3 regions of the Salinibacterium sp. UTAS2018 genome follow, and region 1 is predicted to be linked to each of the others. Evidence: riboswitches for the same ligand, from Rfam matches in the RefSeq annotation. Region 1 holds a riboswitch; each other region holds the start of a gene.

Region 1 (5,847 bases):
AGACCATGACTCGTGCAACTGCAGTTCCGTCACGATGCAGCCCTCGGCACTCGATGCCCAGAAGGCTTGCTCCGCAGCGGTAGGTGCCAGCCGGGCGGCTTCGGCGAGCGCCCGCGCATAGTCGCGCAGGTAAAGCGCATCCTGAGCCAGGTACCAGACAAAGTCGCCCCGCTCGAGGGAACCATCCCCCAGCGCCCGCACAAAGTCACCGTTGTCGATCTGAGCGCGGATGCCCGCAATCTCAGCCCACCAGTGCTCCCGCACCTCTGCCGCCGTTGGCGCCGTCTCTACGCCCCCGCGAGCCCACAGCCCCGCAAAGTGGTTGACGGGCCCATGCCCACCGCCCACCTGTAGCGCTGCACCGGCACGGATGCTCTCGCTCAACCACCGCTTCGATTCCCCCACCGCGGCAGCCCAATCGCCGGTCGCCGCAATGCGCGTCGCGAGCGCACTCGAGAGCGAACAGCCCGTTCCGTGCGTGTTCGTGGTCTCTAGACGGATGCCGGCAAACTCAGTCACGACCGGTTCGTTCCCGAAACGAGCATCCACGAGCGCATCCGGAGCCTCAGCTCCGCTCAAGTGACCACCCTTGGCTAGTACGCGCACCCCGTAGGAGGCAGAGACTCGCCCCGCCTGCGCCAGCACCTCGTCCCAGGTCTCGGCGGCAGGCTCTCCCGCAATAATCGCGAGCTCGGGAATGTTCGGCGTCACCAGATCGCTGACCCGCACGAGTTCGCGCAGCGCCAGCTCAGCTTCGGTATCCAGCAGGCGATCCCCACTCGTGGCGACCATCACTGGGTCGAGCACAATGAGCGGTGGCTTCACCCGCGCCAGCCACTGCTGCACGACAGCGACGACCTCGGGAGTGCCAAGCATCCCAATCTTCACCGCATCGATCGTGACGTCGTCACTGACGGCATCCAACTGCTCTTTCAGAAACGAGGCCGGCGGCACATGCACGCCACTCACGCCCTGCGTGTTCTGGGCCGTCAGCGCCGTGATCGCCGCCATGCCGTAGCCGCCATTGGCCGCGATCGACTTGAGGTCAGCCTGGATGCCGGCCCCACCCGAAGGATCGCTTCCGGCGATGCTCAGTACTCGCGGTACGCGCACGCCACTCGTATCAGCACCTGCACCCGCACCAACGCCTGAACTCACACTCACGTTCTCTCCCATACCCGCAACGTCACTCACGCCGTCTCCCCCGCTCGAACTCCAGCCCACGCTGCGGCGAGCGCCCGTGCTGCTTCTCGCGGATCGGCCGCCCCACAAATAGCGGACACCACCGCAGCACCGTCAGCACCAGCGGCCCGTAACAACGGAAGATCCTCAAGCCCAATACCGCCAATAGCAACAGTCGGCAGTTTGCTGACTGCGACGAGCTCGGCCATGCGGGCATGTCCCAGAGCATCCGGAGCATCCTTCTTGGTCGTCGTCGGGTTCAGCGCACCAATGCCGACGTAGTCCACCCCGGCCGAGCGCACCCCCGCCGCAAACAGCTGGTCCTCGGTAGAAGCGCTCAATCCGACAATGGCATCCGGCCCGACAAGGGCTCGAACTGATGACACGGGCAAGTCGTTCTGCCCCACATGCACTCCGGCCACTTTGGCACCCATCTCGCGGGCCGCCAGGTACACGTCGACACGGTCATTGACGAGCACGGGCACCTTTCGGGCCACAGCAGTGGAAACCCTCAGGACGATGTCGAGAAATTCGTGGGCGGGAGTGTCCTTCTCGCGAATCTGCACGACGGTGACTCCCCCGGCGACGGCCTCATAGACGAGGTCGACAAGGTCATGTCCGGCCGCGCGGGCCTGGGCTGAGTCCGTCACGAGATAGGTCGAGAGGTCGAAGCTCTCGCGAAAACCGTTGCCTACCGCTCTCCCGTTCTCTCGCACGCCGCTCACGCGATCACCGCCCGTTCTGCAATGTCGTCTACTGACACTTCGCTCAGTGCGTCCAGCAGAGCCACAGCGAAGCTTCCCGGCAATGCCGAACGCTCTGCCGCGAGATCAGCCGCTACCGTGTACACGCTCGTCGCCGCTACTGCCGCGGTCAACGCATCCGGAGTCACCGCCGCAAACGCCGCCATGATCGCTCCAAGAGCACAGCCGCCACCCGTCACCTTCGTCAGCACCGGATGCCCGTTGGTCAGTCGCACAACACTCACGCCATCGGTCACGAGGTCAGTCGCTCCCGATACCGCGACAGCGCCGCCGGTCACCCGCGCGAGCATCTGCGCGGCGGTGAGTGCGGCATCCACACTGCTCGTGCTGTCGACACCCCGGCCGCCGGCACCAAGCTCGGCGAGCGCCAAAATCTCGGAGGCATTGCCCCGCACAATCGACGGCCCCAGATCACGCAGTCGATACGCCAACGGAGTCCGCACGGGCAGAGCACCGATAGCCACGGGGTCGAGAACCCACGGCGTTCCCGCAGCGTTGGCGGCCGGTGCTGCCTCCAGCGCCGCGGCGCGCTGCTCTTCACGACAGGTACCGAGATTGATGAGCACTCCGGACGCCACCCCCGCGAACATACCGGCTTCTTCCGGAATATCCACCATGGCCGGCGCCGCTCCGACAGCGAGCAGAGCGTTAGCGGTGAAGCCCACCACCACACTATTGGTGATGCACTGCACGAGCGGCGATGTCGATCTCACCGCCTCGAGCGCGTCTTGGGTGGCGGTCAAAAAGTTTGGTGGCGTACGCGACATGCACGACATCCCTTCGCTAGTTCTAACTAGATCAGGTTCGACGGGTGTGTTCTCAGCCCCGCAGGGCACCCCGTGTCACAAGTTGTGCCTCCACGATAGCGGTTCACGCGGATCCTCGGGCAGTGGTACTGCGCCCACCTCAGTAGCCCACTCCTGGACCACTTCCCACCCGCATACCGCCTGCTTATGCCCCGCATCCGCCGCGCCGTGAGCCGGTTTGCCGCCGACTCCACGCAATCGGGATTATTTTGCTGTCGGATGTCGTTGCACTGAGCAAGAATAAAGATGACGACTGATTTGTGCGCCCTTTCGACCCCGGCTGCTGCTTCGTCCTACCGCTTGAGACACGACAGGATTTTCATGACCAGCACCGCGCCGATTACCGGCAGTATTCCCCTCGCCCCACCCGGAGCGAGCTCATCGTCGAGCTCTGCGGCGGGCGCCGTCGACAACAGCGGTCGCAACCGTCTCGTCATCGCGCTCATGCTCGCGGCAACCTTCGTGGTGTTCCTCAACGAGACGTCGCTCGTCGTTGCCATCCCCCGCATCATGGAAGACCTCAAGATCGAGCCGAGCACCGCGCAGTGGTTGTCAACGTCGTTCATGCTTACGATGGCGGTAGTGATTCCGATTACCGGATTCCTTATCCAACGCTTCACGACCCGCAGCATCTTCATCGCTGCCATGACGCTCTTCACCGCGGGCACACTTCTGGGCGCGATCGCCCCCACCTTCGCGATCCTCATCGTCGGTCGCGTCGTTCAAGCCTCGGGTACGGCCATCATGCTGCCGCTTCTCATGACCACCGTCATGACTCTCGTCCCCCCGGCCACCCGCGGTAAGACGATGGGTAACGTCTCGATCGTCATGTCGATGGCTCCCGCCGTCGGCCCGACCGTCGCCGGTCTCGTCCTGGCCGTCTTCGACTGGCGCTGGGTTTTCATCGTCATGATCCCCATCTCGGTCACCGCACTCATCCTCGGCATCACCAAGGTGCGCAACGTCACGGATCCCCGCAAGGTGTCGATCGATGTACCCTCGGTCATCCTCTCCGCCGTCGCCTTTGCGGGACTCATCTACGGCCTCTCCAGCCTCGGCGAATCAGCCAGCGGAGAGGTGCTGGTTGCCCCCGCTATCCCCATCGCTGCCGGAGCCATCAGCCTCGCGCTATTCATCATGCGCCAGCTCACGCTGCAGAAGACCGACAGTGCACTGCTCGACCTTCGCACTTTCGCCGCCCCCGGGTTCGCGATCTCGATCGGCCTCATGATGGTCATGATGGCCGCCCTGTTCGGCACCATCATCCTGCTCCCCATGTTCACTCAAGACGTGCTCGGCCTCGAGCCCATCCAGAGTGGCCTTCTCGTGCTGCCCGGTAGCCTCATGATGGGAATTCTCGGACCGATTGTGGGCCGCCTCTACGACAAAGTTGGCCCGCGCCCGCTCATGATCCCCGGTGCCATCGTCGTGAGCGCCGCCCTCTGGAGCTTCACGATGCTCTCGGAGAACAGCTCGCCGTTCATGGTCGTCGCCATTCACGTTCCCATGAGCATTGGCCTGGCCTTCATGTTCACGCCGCTCTTCACGTCGGCACTGGGCAGCCTCAAGCCGCATCTGTACTCACACGGAAGCGCCACCATCGGCACTGTGCAGCAGCTCGCGGGCGCCGCCGGTACCGCGCTGTTCATCGCGCTGCTCACCGTGCAGTCCGTCGCGCTGGCCGCCGAAGGGGCACCCGATACCGAGGCTCTCGCCGGGGGCGTTCGTCTCGCCTTCATGGCCGGCGGAATCATCTCGCTGTTCGCGATCGTCGCCACGTTCTTCGTCAAGCGCAACGACGCCGAGGTTGACGCCGAGGCGGATGCCGACGCGAACGTCGCACCGGTCGCACACTAACGCTCGAGCGTGAGCGGCAGCCCACCGGCATCCGCTCACGCGCTGGTTAACGCCAAACGGCGAGTCACTCTCCCAGGAGAATGACTCGCCGTTTAGTCGTTACGCCGAACCTACTTGCGCTTGCGCTTCTCACGCACACGCATGTTGACCTGGATGGGGCTGCCATCGAAGCCGAAGATCTCGCGCAGTCGACGCGTAATGAATCGACGGTACTGCGGGTCCAAGAATCCGGTCGTGAAGAGCACGAACGTTGGCGGGCGGCTCGATGCCTGCGTACCAAAGAGGATGCGCGGCTGCTTGCCACCACGAAGCGGGTGAGGGTGCTCCTGCGTGAGTTCAGCCAGAAGCGCGTTGAACTTACCGGTCGCAATGCGGGTATCCCACGACTCCAACGCCAGCTCGAGAGCCGGAACCAGCTTCTCCATGTGACGACCGGTCTTGGCCGAGATGTTTACGCGAGGAGCCCACGCAACGTGCGCGAGGTCCTTGTCGATTTCACGCTCGAGCAGGTCGCGACGTTCGTCGTCGAGAAGGTCCCACTTGTTGAAGGCCAGAACGAGCGCACGGCCCGATTCGAGCACGAGGTCAACAATCTTGAGGTCTTGAACGCTGAGCGGCTGGCTCACGTCGAAGATCACAACGGCAACTTCAGCCTTTTCCAGTGCGGCACTCGTGCGCAGCGTGGCGTAGAAATCTGCACCCTGGGCAAGAGCAACACGACGGCGGATGCCGGCGGTGTCGACGAAGCGCCAGAACTTTCCGCCGAGCTCGATCTGCTCGTCGACCGGGTCGCGAGTCGTGCCCGCGAGTTCGTTGACAACAACGCGCTCTTCACCGGCGGTCTTGTTGAGAAGGCTCGACTTGCCCACGTTCGGGCGACCGAGGATAGCAACGCGGCGCGGGCCACCCACTTCTTCCTTGGCTACATTCGAGATCTTCGGCAGCACCGTGAGCACGTGGTCGAGAAGGTCAGCAACACCGCGGCCGTGAACGGCGGATGACGGCCACGGCTGACCGAGGCCGAGGCTCCAGAGCGACGCGGCATCCGATTCCTGATGAACGTCGTCAACCTTGTTGGCAACCAAAATCACGGGCTTGTTAGTGGCGCGAAGCATGCGCACAACGTGCTCGTCGGTCGAGGTGGGGCCAACCGTGGCATCCACTACGAAGAGAACAGCGTCGGCGAGGTCGATAGCGATCTCAGCCTGGGCAGCAACCGAAGCGTCGATGCCCTTAGC
Region 2 (5,847 bases), 700 kb from region 1:
TGAGCCACTCTGCTGCGCCCCAGCGTGATTCTCGCGCCCAGGTGCGCTGCTGAGAGCCGCCAAAGCCTCGCGCTTCCATCGCGATGGATAACTTGCTTCCGCGCCGAATCGACAGCACCAGCAGCGCGAAGGCCTGACCCGCGAGTCGACGGAGCCTTCCGCGATCAGCGACGCCGCGAGCGCGTCGAGCCAGCTCTAGCGAGCGCCAGTCCTCGAGAAAGAGGCCGACCATCCGCACCGCAGCAAGCGCGCCGAGTACGAAACGATCGGGAAAATGTAGCCGCTGGGCAAGCCCGTCGGCGAAGTCCGTGGGATCAATCGAGATGAAGAGCACCACCGCGGGCAAACCGATCGCGAGCACCCGCAGAAACGTGGCGAGAGCCAGCTCGATCGAGCCGTCGCTGATGCTGATCAGCAAGAATTCGAAGTACACCTCGCCGTCGTAGCGCCCATAGAGCAAGATCGTGAGCGCGGTAAGCGGCGCCGCGATCCAGACCGGCAGGGTGCGCAGCCAGAAACGCTTCGGCTCGATGCCCAAGAACGCGATAATCGCAAGCTCGAGCACGAGAGCCGTCGCCGCGGAAACCCAGTCGATCGTGAGGATGAGGAAGAGGCTCACAATGATCCCCGCTCCAAGCTTGGCCACGGGGTTCACGGGCGCGATGGGGATCATTCGAGCACCACCGTAGAGTCTGCGAGCGCGGCGACAAACTCGAGATCGTGACTGACCGCGATCACGCTGCTGCCGTCATCCACGAGCCGAGCCAGCAGTGCGAGCAGTTCGCTCCATGTACGCGAATCTTGGCCAAACGTGGGTTCGTCGAGTACCAGAACATGCGGGCGCGTAGCCAGGGCGGTAGCGACACTGAGGCGACGTTTCTCGCCCCCCGAGAGCGTGAACGGGTTGGCTTCGGCAAGCTGCTCGAGACGGAGCCGCGTGAGTAGCTCATCGACCCGAGCATTCATTTCAGCCGCCGAAAGCTTCAGCGCCCGCGGTCCCACTTCGAGCTCTGCGCGCACCGTGCTCGTCAAAAACTGGTGCTCCGGGTCTTGAAACACGGTACCGATTCGAGTGAGCAGTTGACGCGACTTCCATCTGATCGGATGCGGGCCCGCCCCGTTTGCGAGTGCGAGGCTCGCGACCACGGCACCGTCTACCGGTGCGAGTAGTCCGCCAAGGGTCAACGCGAGCGTGGACTTACCGGCGCCGTTGGCACCGGTAATGGCGAGCGCGTGGCTGCTCAGGATCTCGCGGTCGAAGGGTATTCCGAGTGCTTTCTTCGCGCGCCCAAATGCGAGGCTTTCCGCGGTAAGGACGGTGTGCTGCTCACCGCGGGCTGCGCGCTGGGGGCGCGGCGGTGGGAACTCCGGGATCCAGACCCCGCGAGCAGCAAGCTCCTGTCCTTGGCGCGAGAGAACCTCCGAAGGTAGCCCGTCGGCGATGACTCCCCCGCCGGCTGCGAGCACAACGACACGATCGACAACTTCGCTCCACACCGACACGCGATGCTCGACCACGACGATCGTGGCGCCGGTCGCTTCGGCGACCCGGATGACGGCATCCCGAACCTCGGTAACCCCAACGGGATCGAGATTGGCGGTTGGCTCGTCGAGAACGATGAGCCCCGGCTGCATCGCGAGTACTCCGGCGAGCGCTAGACGCTGCTTTTGCCCGCCCGAGAGCGCGCTCGTCGAGCGATCGAGAGCGACGTCGAGGCCGACCTGAGCGAGACTATGGCGCACCCGCTGCCAAATCTCGTCGCGCGGCACACCAAGGTTTTCGCAACCGAAAGCAACGTCGTCACCGACGCGTTCCAGAATCACTTGACTATCAGGGTCTTGAATCACGAGCCCCGTGCGGCCACGAATGGATGCCGGATGCTCGCCATCGACAAGAAGTGAGCCTTCTGACTCACCTTCGTCGTCACCGACTACCCCGGCAAGGGCATGGAGAAAGGTCGATTTTCCTGCCCCGGATTCGCCGAGGAGAAGTACACGTTCGCCCGGTTCAATGCGCAGGTCGAGCCCGCGCACCGCCCACGCGAGCCTGCTGGAGTGGCGCCACCCCCATCCTTCGACGGTGACGCCAGCAGGCACTGTGGGGGTCAGACCCGCTTCGCAATCTCGCGACCGGCACCGAAACGGTTGAGCGCGCCGGTGGCAGCAAGACCACGCGTGGCAAGCCACGAGAGTAATCCGGCGATGAGCATTCCGCCGACGACGCCAGCGATCGCGTAAATGACAATGAAGGGCAGTGCTGAGCCCGGGTACCAGAGCAGCAAGTCGGTGATGACCATGGCGAGTCCTGCTCCGGCGCCGGCCAGAATGGCGCCGCTGACCCGCCAGTTTGCGTAGAGGAACGCAGCGAACACGATCTCGGCGCCCACTCCTTGGGTAATACCGCTGACGAGGGTGAGGATGCCCCACTGATTGCCGATGAGGGCCGAGACCGAGGCTGCGACGACTTCACCATAGATTGCGGCGCCCGGCTTACGAATAACGAGCGCGGTGAGAACACCGGCGAACAGCCAGAAGCCTCCGCCGATCGCTTGGAGTCCCGGGAGCAGCGCCGAAAACGGTGCCAGTGCCGGCGTTGACGCCACGTTCCAGACGACGAAAATCAAGCCGCTCGCGACGCCGATGACGCTGGCCACGACGATGTCGATGACGCGCCACTGAAAGCGCGATCCCAGGGTCGAGGTGGTGGACGAGGGTGAAGATGGTGCTGTTGTGGTCACTTTCGTGCCTTTCACTAGTGAATGGCACGGGTTTCAAGAGTGTCTGCTCCCTGCGCTGGCATGATCCAGATCAGGTTCGACGGTCGAAGCTTGGAGAAGCTCCCTCTCAGCCCGGCTCACCGGACTCCCGTGTTCGCCACCCAGTCTAATCATCAATAGGCTCGGGGTATGGACTTCCGCATCTTCACAGAGCCTCAGAACGGCGCCAGCTACACCGACCAGCTTCTGCTCGCGCAAGCGGCAGAGCAGCTCGGCTTCACGGGCTACTTTCGCTCTGACCACTATCTGACGATGGATGACCGCAACGGTGGCATGCCTGGTCCGACAGATTCCTGGACCACGCTCGCCGGTCTCGCGCGGGAGACCTCAACTATTCGCCTCGGCACGCTCGTCTCGTCGGCGACCTTCCGGCATCCGGGAATTCTGGCGATTCAGGTCGCTCAGGTCGACGACATGTCGGGCGGGCGCATCGAACTCGGTTTGGGCACGGGGTGGTTCGAGCGCGAACACGCCGCCTACGGTATCCCCTTCCCGGCAAAGCGGTTCGGGATGCTCGAAGAACAGCTCGACGTGATCACGGGCATCTGGGGCACCGACCCCGGAAAGACTTTCTCGTATGAGGGCAAGCACTACCAGTTGAGCAACTCCCCCGCGCTGCCGAAGCCCACGCAAGACCCGCTACCGATCATTATCGGCGGCAGCGGCCCGAGCCGTACGCCAGCGCTCACGGCTAAGTTCGCCGCCGAATACAACGCTGGCTTCGCCACTATCGCACCGCTCAAGGAACGCATCGACCGCGTGCATGCCGCGTGCGAGCACTGCGACCGCGACCCATCGACCCTCGTGCTCTCGATAGCCGGAACGACCGCAGTCGGGGCCACTGACGCTCAAATCGACGCTCGCGCAACCGCAGCCAACAGCACCCCCGACGCGTTGCGCCTCGGGGGCTTCGCGGGGACCGCAAGCGAAGTGGTCGACAAGATCTCCGAGCTAAAAGCCCTCGGTTTTACCCGGGTCTACTTTCAGATCATGGACTTTCACGACCTCGACCAGCTCGACTTTCTCGCGCGCGAAGTACTCCCCCAGCTCGACTGAGCGACGGCACATCTGCGAAGCGTTGCGCTCGCTAGCTAGCTAGCTAGCTACGATTCTTGGTCGACCGTAACGAAGTCGATCAAGTGCTCGACGCGGCCCAACAGTTCAGGTTCGAGATCGCCAAAGTTCTTCACTTTCGACAGGATGAACTGCCAGGCGCGCGCGATATCCGCTTGATCGTCATGAGGCCAGCCGAACGCCTCGCAGATGCCGTGCTTCCACTCAATCGTGCGGGGAACGGTGGGCCACGCGGCGATTCCGAGACTCTGAGGTTTGACCGCCTGCCAGACATCCACGAACGGGTGCCCGACTATCAGCGCATACTTGCCGTACTTGCCGCGGCCCACAGCCTCGGCAATTCGACTCTCTTTTGAGCCCGGCACAAGGTGATCAACCAAGATGCCCAGCTTGCGTTCGGAGTTGGGCGCAAAGTCCGCGACAATCTTCTCGAGATCGTCGATACCCCCCAGGAACTCAACGACGACTCCCTCGGCTCGCAGGTCATCGCCCCACACCTTTTCGACGAGTTCGGCATCGTGGCGACCCTCCACATAAATGCGGCTCGCAAGCGCGGTGCGGGCGCGCTGCTCTGGCGCGGCGAAAGAGCCCGACGCGGTCTTGCGAGTAGCCGTCTCACCGGCTTTGGGCACGGGCTTTATTAGCTCGACCGGCACGCCATCGATCAGATAGCCACTTCCCAGCGGGAAGGCACGGGAGCGCCCGCTGCGGTCTTCCAATTCCATGAGGCCGTCGGTGAAGCGCACGAGTGCACCGACGTAGCCGTCGGCAATGACTTCGACGACCATGTCTCGCTCGATCGCAACCTTCGGAAGAACCTTCGGGCCGCGCTGAATACTGAAGTCGGCAAGAACATCGTGGGAATAGCGGTCGTCGGTCACCGCTCGAGGTTAAGCGGTGCCGCCGAGTTGCTGGCGGAGGCGCGACGAGAGGTCGCGAGGTTGGTGGTGGCTTGCGTAGTGCGCGTCGCTGGCCGTTCCGAGTGTTCGCGCCAGAGGGCTACACCCACGGCAGCTGACACTCCGATGCCGGCACCGATACTGGCCAGCAGAATGTCTACGACAGCGGCATAGCCCGCGGGCATCCACACTGTCTGCGCAGCTTCGAGCCACGACGCCGCGACGATGCTAAAGGCGAGTGCTGCCCACCACCGTCGGCGACCGAACATGCCGACGAGAAAGACACCGACCGGAATGAACGCTACGGTCGTCCACAGCCAAAAGCGGCCATCGCTGCCCGGGGCAATCACGAAAGCGAGACTCGCCAGAGCGGCGAAGTACAGCGCTGCTGCGGCAGCCACTGCAAATCTCGATCGGAACATAGAAACATTGTCACAAGCGCATCTCCGCGCAAGTTGTGAGAATGGTGCGTGGAGGGTGTGAACGACGCCGTTTCTTGCAACGATTAGATAACTGGAGCTGACTAACGTGCAGCGAGACGCTCAATCTCCCGAGCGATCGGAGGCAAGACTCGGCGCATGTACCGCCCCCACCACAGTCGTACGATGAGCCACACCGCCCACCGTCGGCCACGCTTGGCGACGAAGGTGTAGCTCCATGAGATGCGCGCACCGTTGATCGTGCTGTCGAAATGCCATTCGGCGCGGGCGCCCGAGACGAGCATCCCGAACAGTCGCTGAAAATCGCTGAGCTCGTAGGCAAACAGCCCGGGAACTTCGGTGTCAGTGATCGTCTCAATGACATAACCACTATCGGAGAGAATCAAGCGGCGAGTGCGGCCGATGGTGTCCCAGTCGCCCGACTGATCCAATACCGCGACAACGGCGGGCAACGGCCCAAACCGCGGATAAAAATCGGTGGGGTCGAGAGGTCCCGAGAGCACGTACGCCTGCTCTGCACTCGCGCGGGTGCGTGCGGTTGCGCGCGCCGTCACACCTCGACCGCCCGTCACACCTCGACCGCCCGTCACGCCCCGACCGCCCGTCACGCCCCGAGCGCCGGTGCCTGTCACGGCCGGCTCCACGATTCGGGGCCGT
Region 3 (5,847 bases), 440 kb from region 1:
GCAGCGCGGGCAAGTAATAGGGATACAGCGCCGGGATCACAATCGACAGGCTGTACCCCACGCCATACCCGCTCGCCCGCACCGCGGTGGGGAAGCGCTCGACCAAGTACGCGCCGACTGGCCCGTACGCCGACACCGTTACGACTTGCAGCACGACGATTCCCAGCACGAGTTGCCCAAGACTGGGGGCCGCAAACACTGCAAGAAAGGCGAGCGGCCCGCCCACAGCGGTCAGCACCCCGAATCCCATAAAGAAACGCCGCCGCCCGGTGAACGTCGAAAGATGCCCGCACGCTGCCATAGTGAGAGCGGATGCCGCGGTGCCGATCATCATCGCGAATGACAGTGCTCGGCCATCCAGAGCACCGCTCGCACCCAACGCCCCCGCGCCGGAACCAAGCTGCCCGGCCAGCACTGGAATCGCCATGTTCGTGAGCAACCAGAGCCCGCTCATCATGATGAACACCTGCCAGAGCGCACGACGGTGGCGACCCACCAGAATTTCTTTCAGCGGATTCGCGCGCTGCACCGGTCGTTGCCATTGCGGCGATTCCTCGACGCGCGCACGGTAGTAGAACAGCATCGTGAACGCGAGCAGTGATCCAAGCACGAAGAGCGTTCGCCAGCCCCACTGGTTATAGGCGGCGGCATCGAGCACGCTCTGCAGCACGAACACCAGGCCCGCGATCGAGGCGTTGGCCCACGGCGACATCCACATGATGAGCCCGCTCACGAGTCCCCGTCGTTCGGGCCGCGACCACTCCATGGCGAGCGGGATCGCGGAGGTGTATTCGCCGCCGAGGAAGATGCCGCCGACAAACCGCAGCAGCAGAATTGCGGCCAGAGTTCCACCGCCCAGCACGGTGTGATCGGGAACGAGCGCGATCAGCAGCGTCGTGAGGGCAACACCGAGCAGGGCAACTTTGGTGGTCGCGGTTCGCCCAATGCGGTCAGAGATCGACCCGAAGATCGCGGCACCGACGGGCCGCCCCAGAAGAGTCGCGACGAAGATCAGCCCCGCGTTGCCGATGAGGTTGTCCGAACCAAAGAGCTGGGCGGATGCCGGGGCCAGCGCGATGACCGGCAAGAAGATATCGAACTGGTCGACATAGTTGCCGAAGATGCCGCCGCGCACCGCACGTCGAGTGCCGAGTGGTGGCTTGGTTGCGACAGCGATGTTAGACGCACCAGCGTGCGAGTGAGATGAAGCCATAGACCGTTCTTCCTTCGCCGGCATTACCCGGTAGGTTCAACGGTCGAAGCTGCGTCAGCTTCCTCTCAGCCCGTGCCAGCGGGCTCCCGTGGGGACACGCAACAACTTAGCATCTGCCACTAGGCCGCCCAGTTGAACGTTCTCAGTGAGCTTACTGAGAAATATTTGGGAGCCCGGCAATTGCGTTGACGACCGTGTGCGCTGTTGGCAATATTGGTTCACTCACGAAGTTGATCAGGCAATTTGGGTGCCTGATCCGAAGACTTCGGATGAACTGGAGAGGTCATAATGCACCCCACGGAGAACTCTCCCGCGCGCGATGCTGTTCCCCACAATGGAGGAGCTCACGACGCAAACAGCGCCACGCGACTGTGCGAGAACTGGCATGACGAAGAAATCGAACCGCGCGGGCCTATTAGTTCGCTGCTGATCCCTGCGTTCGCCAGCGCGTCGGCACCACACACCATTGAGGGGCTCGCCGACGAAGTTGCTGCAGCCATCGCGAGCGGGCGCGACCTTATTCGCGACGACGACGTGCAACTCGCTCTCTACCTTCTCTACGGTCTGTATTACGGCAGGGTCGTCGACAACGGCGATCAGTGGGAGTGGCACGTCGATACCATTGCGGCCCGGCTAGATCTAGAGCGGGCTTTCGAAGCCCAGCTTCGCGCTCTGGTTCCCGCTTCCGAACTTCCTAACGCCGCCGCCGAAGACGTGGCTCAAGCGCTTTTCGCTCTCACGGCGCCTGATCCGGATGCGGGGCCAAGCCTCTCGCGCCACGTCGCGAAAAACCTCACTCAGGAACAAGCTGTCGAGTTCATGGTGCAGCGCTCGATCTACACGCTGAAGGAGGCTGACCCACACTCGTGGGCGATCCCGAGGCTGACAGGGCGCGCGAAGGCGGCGCTCGTCGAGATCCAAGCTGACGAATACGGCAATGGTCGACGAGAACGGATGCACTCAGAGCTGTTCGCGCGCTCGATGCGTGGCATTGGTCTCGACTCGCGCTATGGCACGTACGTGAACTTCGTCCCGGCCATCACGCTCGCCTCCTTCAACATGATTTCGCTGTTCGGTATGAACCGTCGTCTCCGCGGCGCCATCGCCGGGCACCTGGCCGCGTTCGAAATGACGTCGTCGATCCCCAACGGACTTTACGCTCGCGGCTTCCGCCGTCTTGGTTTCGATGAGAACGTCACCGAATACTTCGACGAGCACGTTGAAGCGGATGCCGTGCACGAGCAAATTGCCGCCCGCGACCTCGCGGGTGGGCTTGCCGAAAGCGAACCTGCGCTGCTCAGCGAGATCTTCTTCGGAGCGCGTGCGTGCCTGCTTATCGATGATTGGGTGGGGGAGCACATTCTCGAATCGTGGGTGGCTGAGAAATCGTCCCTGCGTAAGCCGTTCCCCTTTGAGGCGGTGCTGGCCGGCCGCGACGAAGGCGAGGAGAGTTCGGCGGGCGCTGAGGTGGGGGCAGGCCGATGACGGCTTCAGGCAACACAGACGACGTCGAAATCACGGCGTGCACGAACGGTCCGCTTCTAGTGCGTGGGGAGATCGACCTTCGCTCGGCCGATGGCGAACCTATCGAGCAGGTCCGCAATACGGTCGCCCTCTGTCGGTGTGGCGTATCGGCGATCAAACCGTTCTGCGATGGCACCCACAAGCTCATCAATTTCAAGGCTTAGCGCCGCGGGATAATGGAGTCATGACCGCCGCTAACTTTTCCACGCTCGCCGCCGAGACTTACGTTTTGGTCACCACGTTCCGCAAGTCGGGGGAGCCGGTGTCGACTCCGGTCTGGGCGGTGGGCGTCGGCGATCGATTGCTGGTGACGACGGCGCCCTCGTCGGGCAAAGTAAAACGCATCCGCCACACCTCGCGAGTGGAGATCACTCCGTGCGACATGCGCGGCAATGTTTCTGAGGGTGCAATTGCGGTGCGAGCGACGGCCGCAATTCGCAATGACGAAGCGACGTTGGATGCCATGGATGCCGCTCTGAAGCAAAAGTACGGTGCCAAGTACGCGGCCATTCGTCTCGCACAAAAAGTTCGTGGCACCGCAGGGCAATCCGTGGCGGTCGAAATCCGTCTTTAGGATCGCTGATACCGGCGCACAGCGCTGGCGGGAGGTTGCGCGCACGGGAACAAGCGGCGCCTTAAGCGCTCGCGAATGGCGGAAAACTTCGTAACTCTTTCTTGCTCATTCGTCTGATTTCGAGCGTGTTTTTGTGGGTTGCCTCAGTTTTTCGTCGCAAAAGTGAGAAATTCCTGTGCACACCCGTTTCATTGACGCGAAATTGTGTCAGTATTGTATAAGCCCCCGAAAGGGGGTCAACTCTTGGTTCCCCCGAAGCTGAGAGCACCCGTGATCGATGGAGTTCCCGTGACCCGACCTCGCCACCGTTCCAGAACGCTCAAATCCTGGTTTATACGTGCAAGCACCCCTGTCCTCGCTACCCTGCTCACCCTGTCCCTCGCTGGCGGTGGGGCGCTCGTCGCGCTCGCAGCTCAGAACAAGCTCGATGATTTCGTCGCTCAAACTTTCGGCTGCCCGAACGCCACCGAGCTCGCGGTAGTGACCGATCCCACTATTTCTTCGACCGTTCAGACGGTGGCCAACGCTTTCAACGCGGAGCATGTCGGGCAGTGTCTGGCCGTGAAAATCGTCACCCAGAATTCTGCTGACACCGCCGCTTTGCTCGCCTCCGGAACCTCAACCGGTGCGGATGCGTGGATCCCCGATTCGCACGTCTGGCTCAACCGGGTAGAGAGCACAGCGACAGCGCTCGGCCGCGAAGTGCCCGCGACGCAGGAGTGGGACTCGATCGCCACGAGTCCGCTGGTACTCGCGACCCCGGCCGTCAAGGTCGCAGAGTTCGAGGCTGCCGAGGTGGGATGGGGAGCCATCCTTGCTGGCCGCTATCGCACGCTGCTTCCCGACCCTGAGTCATCCGCATCGAGCATGATCGCGCTGGCGACCCTCAACGACCTTTCGGCGGAGGGCGACCCGAGCGACTTTGACCAGGTTCTCACCAACCTTGGGCGGTCCATTCCCGACTCGACAAAGGCTGCGTTTGCCGAGCTCCAAATCTCGGACTCACGAATGGTCGCTCTCGCTACTGAGCGTGAGATCGTCGAACACAACGCATCGAATCCCGACGAGCCGCTCGTCGCGCTGTACCCCGCTGAAGGAACAGTCGCCCTTACCTACCCCTTCGTCGTCGTCGAGAACTCGACTGTCACCGAGGTCGAACTATCACGAATGACCGACGAAGAGCGCGCTGCCGTCGAGGATACAGAGACGACGCGCACGACTCTGCTTGAAGAGTTCGCAGACCTTGTTCGCGGTTCCTCGCAGGTTCTTAATGCGGAGGGCTTTCGTGACAACGCGGGAGAGGGCGAGATTCTCGCCTCGGGCGTGATCGCGGCCCCGGTCGAGACGAAGAGCGTTGGAGATACTGATGAACTCGTCAGCATCCTGCGTAACTGGAACGCGCTGAACCTGCGCTCGCGCATCCTTACCGTCGTCGACGTTTCGGGATCCATGCTCGAGCGAGCATGGGATGGTCAGCGCCGCATCGAGATGTTCCAAAACTCGGCAGAAGATGCATTCAGCACGCTCTCCGAAGATGACGAGCTCGGAATGTGGCTCTTCTCCAAGGAGCGAGTGGGTACGGAAGACTGGGAAGACGTCGCGGGTATTCGCTCGATGAACGACCCCGAACACGTCGAAAATCTGCAGGCGATCATCGACTCCTTGCCCTCGCGAATCAGTGGCTACACCGGGCTCAACGATTCTGTGTTGGCCGCCGTGACGCACGTTCGCGAGGACTACAACCCTGACAAGGTCAACTCAGTAATGCTTATTACTGACGGTCGCAACGAAGACGACAACGGCATCTCTCTCGAGAAACTCCTCGAAGAATTGACCGTCATGATCGATGCAAACCGAGACGAGCCTGTTCCCGTGGTGCTCGTTGGAATTGGTCCAGACACCGACGTCGAGGCGATGCGCAAGATCGCCCAGGCCACCGGCGGAACGGCGTACCAAGCAAACAACCCCACCGAGCTCAGCAACGTGATGCTCGAGGCGTTGTCCCAGCGCGACTGCCGCCCGAACTGCAGCTAGCGAGACGCTCTTAGGCTCCTGCCGTCGGGGCTGTTTCGGCAGAACCGGCGGCGGGCACGCCTGCCGCAACATCCGCGGCCATGCGTGAGCGGCGATCCAAGTGGATGCCCGCCACCATGCAGCGCACCGAGCCGCCAGCCAGCTCGATTGTCGGAATATCGAGAGGCACAATCTCGCAGCTCGCTTCGATCACCGATCGCTGAGCGGGCGTCAGGCTCTTCAGCGCCCGGCTCGAAAGTGCCAAGATGCGACCGTTGGTGCCCTTGAGTTCGAGCGCATTGCCGGCGAAGTTCGCAATCTGATCGGCCGTGAGGTCGATCAGGGTGCGGCCGGGGGCTGTCAGGCGCTCCGCCATCTCCATTCGGCGGTCGCCCGACGCGATCAGGTCGAGCCCGATCATGGCGAAATCCGTGGCGATGCACATCATGACGTTGGTGTGATAAATCGGCACCCCGTGGCTATCGCGTGCTTCGAACATCATCGGCTCGTAGCCAAACGATGC

The links. Region 1 has a riboswitch for thiamine pyrophosphate ahead of thiM (hydroxyethylthiazole kinase). Riboswitches for the same ligand answer to the same signal wherever they lie in the genome.
Region 2: linked by a shared signal. The riboswitch ahead of ESZ53_RS04630 (ECF transporter S component) and the one ahead of thiM (hydroxyethylthiazole kinase) in region 1 are both predicted to bind thiamine pyrophosphate.
Region 3: linked by a shared signal. The riboswitch ahead of ESZ53_RS13440 (MFS transporter) and the one ahead of thiM (hydroxyethylthiazole kinase) in region 1 are both predicted to bind thiamine pyrophosphate.

What each region holds. Positions count from the first base shown of each region.
Region 1 covers NZ_CP035375.1:265,619-271,465, reverse strand. The annotation lists gene ESZ53_RS01290 (bifunctional hydroxymethylpyrimidine kinase/phosphomethylpyrimidine kinase) at 1-1,194, opposite strand, end outside; gene thiE (thiamine phosphate synthase) at 1,191-1,907, opposite strand; gene thiM (hydroxyethylthiazole kinase) at 1,904-2,713, opposite strand; TPP riboswitch at 2,705-2,796, opposite strand; gene ESZ53_RS01275 (MDR family MFS transporter) at 3,074-4,609, shown strand; gene der (ribosome biogenesis GTPase Der) at 4,720-5,847, opposite strand, start outside.
Region 2 covers NZ_CP035375.1:969,964-975,810, forward strand. The annotation lists gene ESZ53_RS04620 (energy-coupling factor transporter transmembrane protein EcfT) at 1-673, opposite strand, end outside; gene ESZ53_RS04625 (ABC transporter ATP-binding protein) at 670-2,097, opposite strand; gene ESZ53_RS04630 (ECF transporter S component) at 2,106-2,738, opposite strand; TPP riboswitch at 2,772-2,880, opposite strand; gene ESZ53_RS04635 (LLM class F420-dependent oxidoreductase) at 2,907-3,833, shown strand; gene ESZ53_RS04640 (DUF3097 domain-containing protein) at 3,881-4,732, opposite strand; gene ESZ53_RS04645 (VanZ family protein) at 4,729-5,172, opposite strand; gene ESZ53_RS04650 (SRPBCC family protein) at 5,274-5,822, opposite strand; gene ESZ53_RS04655 (glucose-6-phosphate dehydrogenase) at 5,819-5,847, opposite strand, start outside.
Region 3 covers NZ_CP035375.1:2,816,838-2,822,684, forward strand. The annotation lists gene ESZ53_RS13440 (MFS transporter) at 1-1,213, opposite strand, end outside; TPP riboswitch at 1,204-1,313, opposite strand; gene ESZ53_RS13445 (iron-containing redox enzyme family protein) at 1,502-2,698, shown strand; gene ESZ53_RS13450 (CDGSH iron-sulfur domain-containing protein) at 2,695-2,901, shown strand; gene ESZ53_RS13455 (PPOX class F420-dependent oxidoreductase) at 2,922-3,311, shown strand; gene ESZ53_RS13460 (VWA domain-containing protein) at 3,600-5,345, shown strand; gene ctlX (citrulline utilization hydrolase CtlX) at 5,356-5,847, opposite strand, start outside.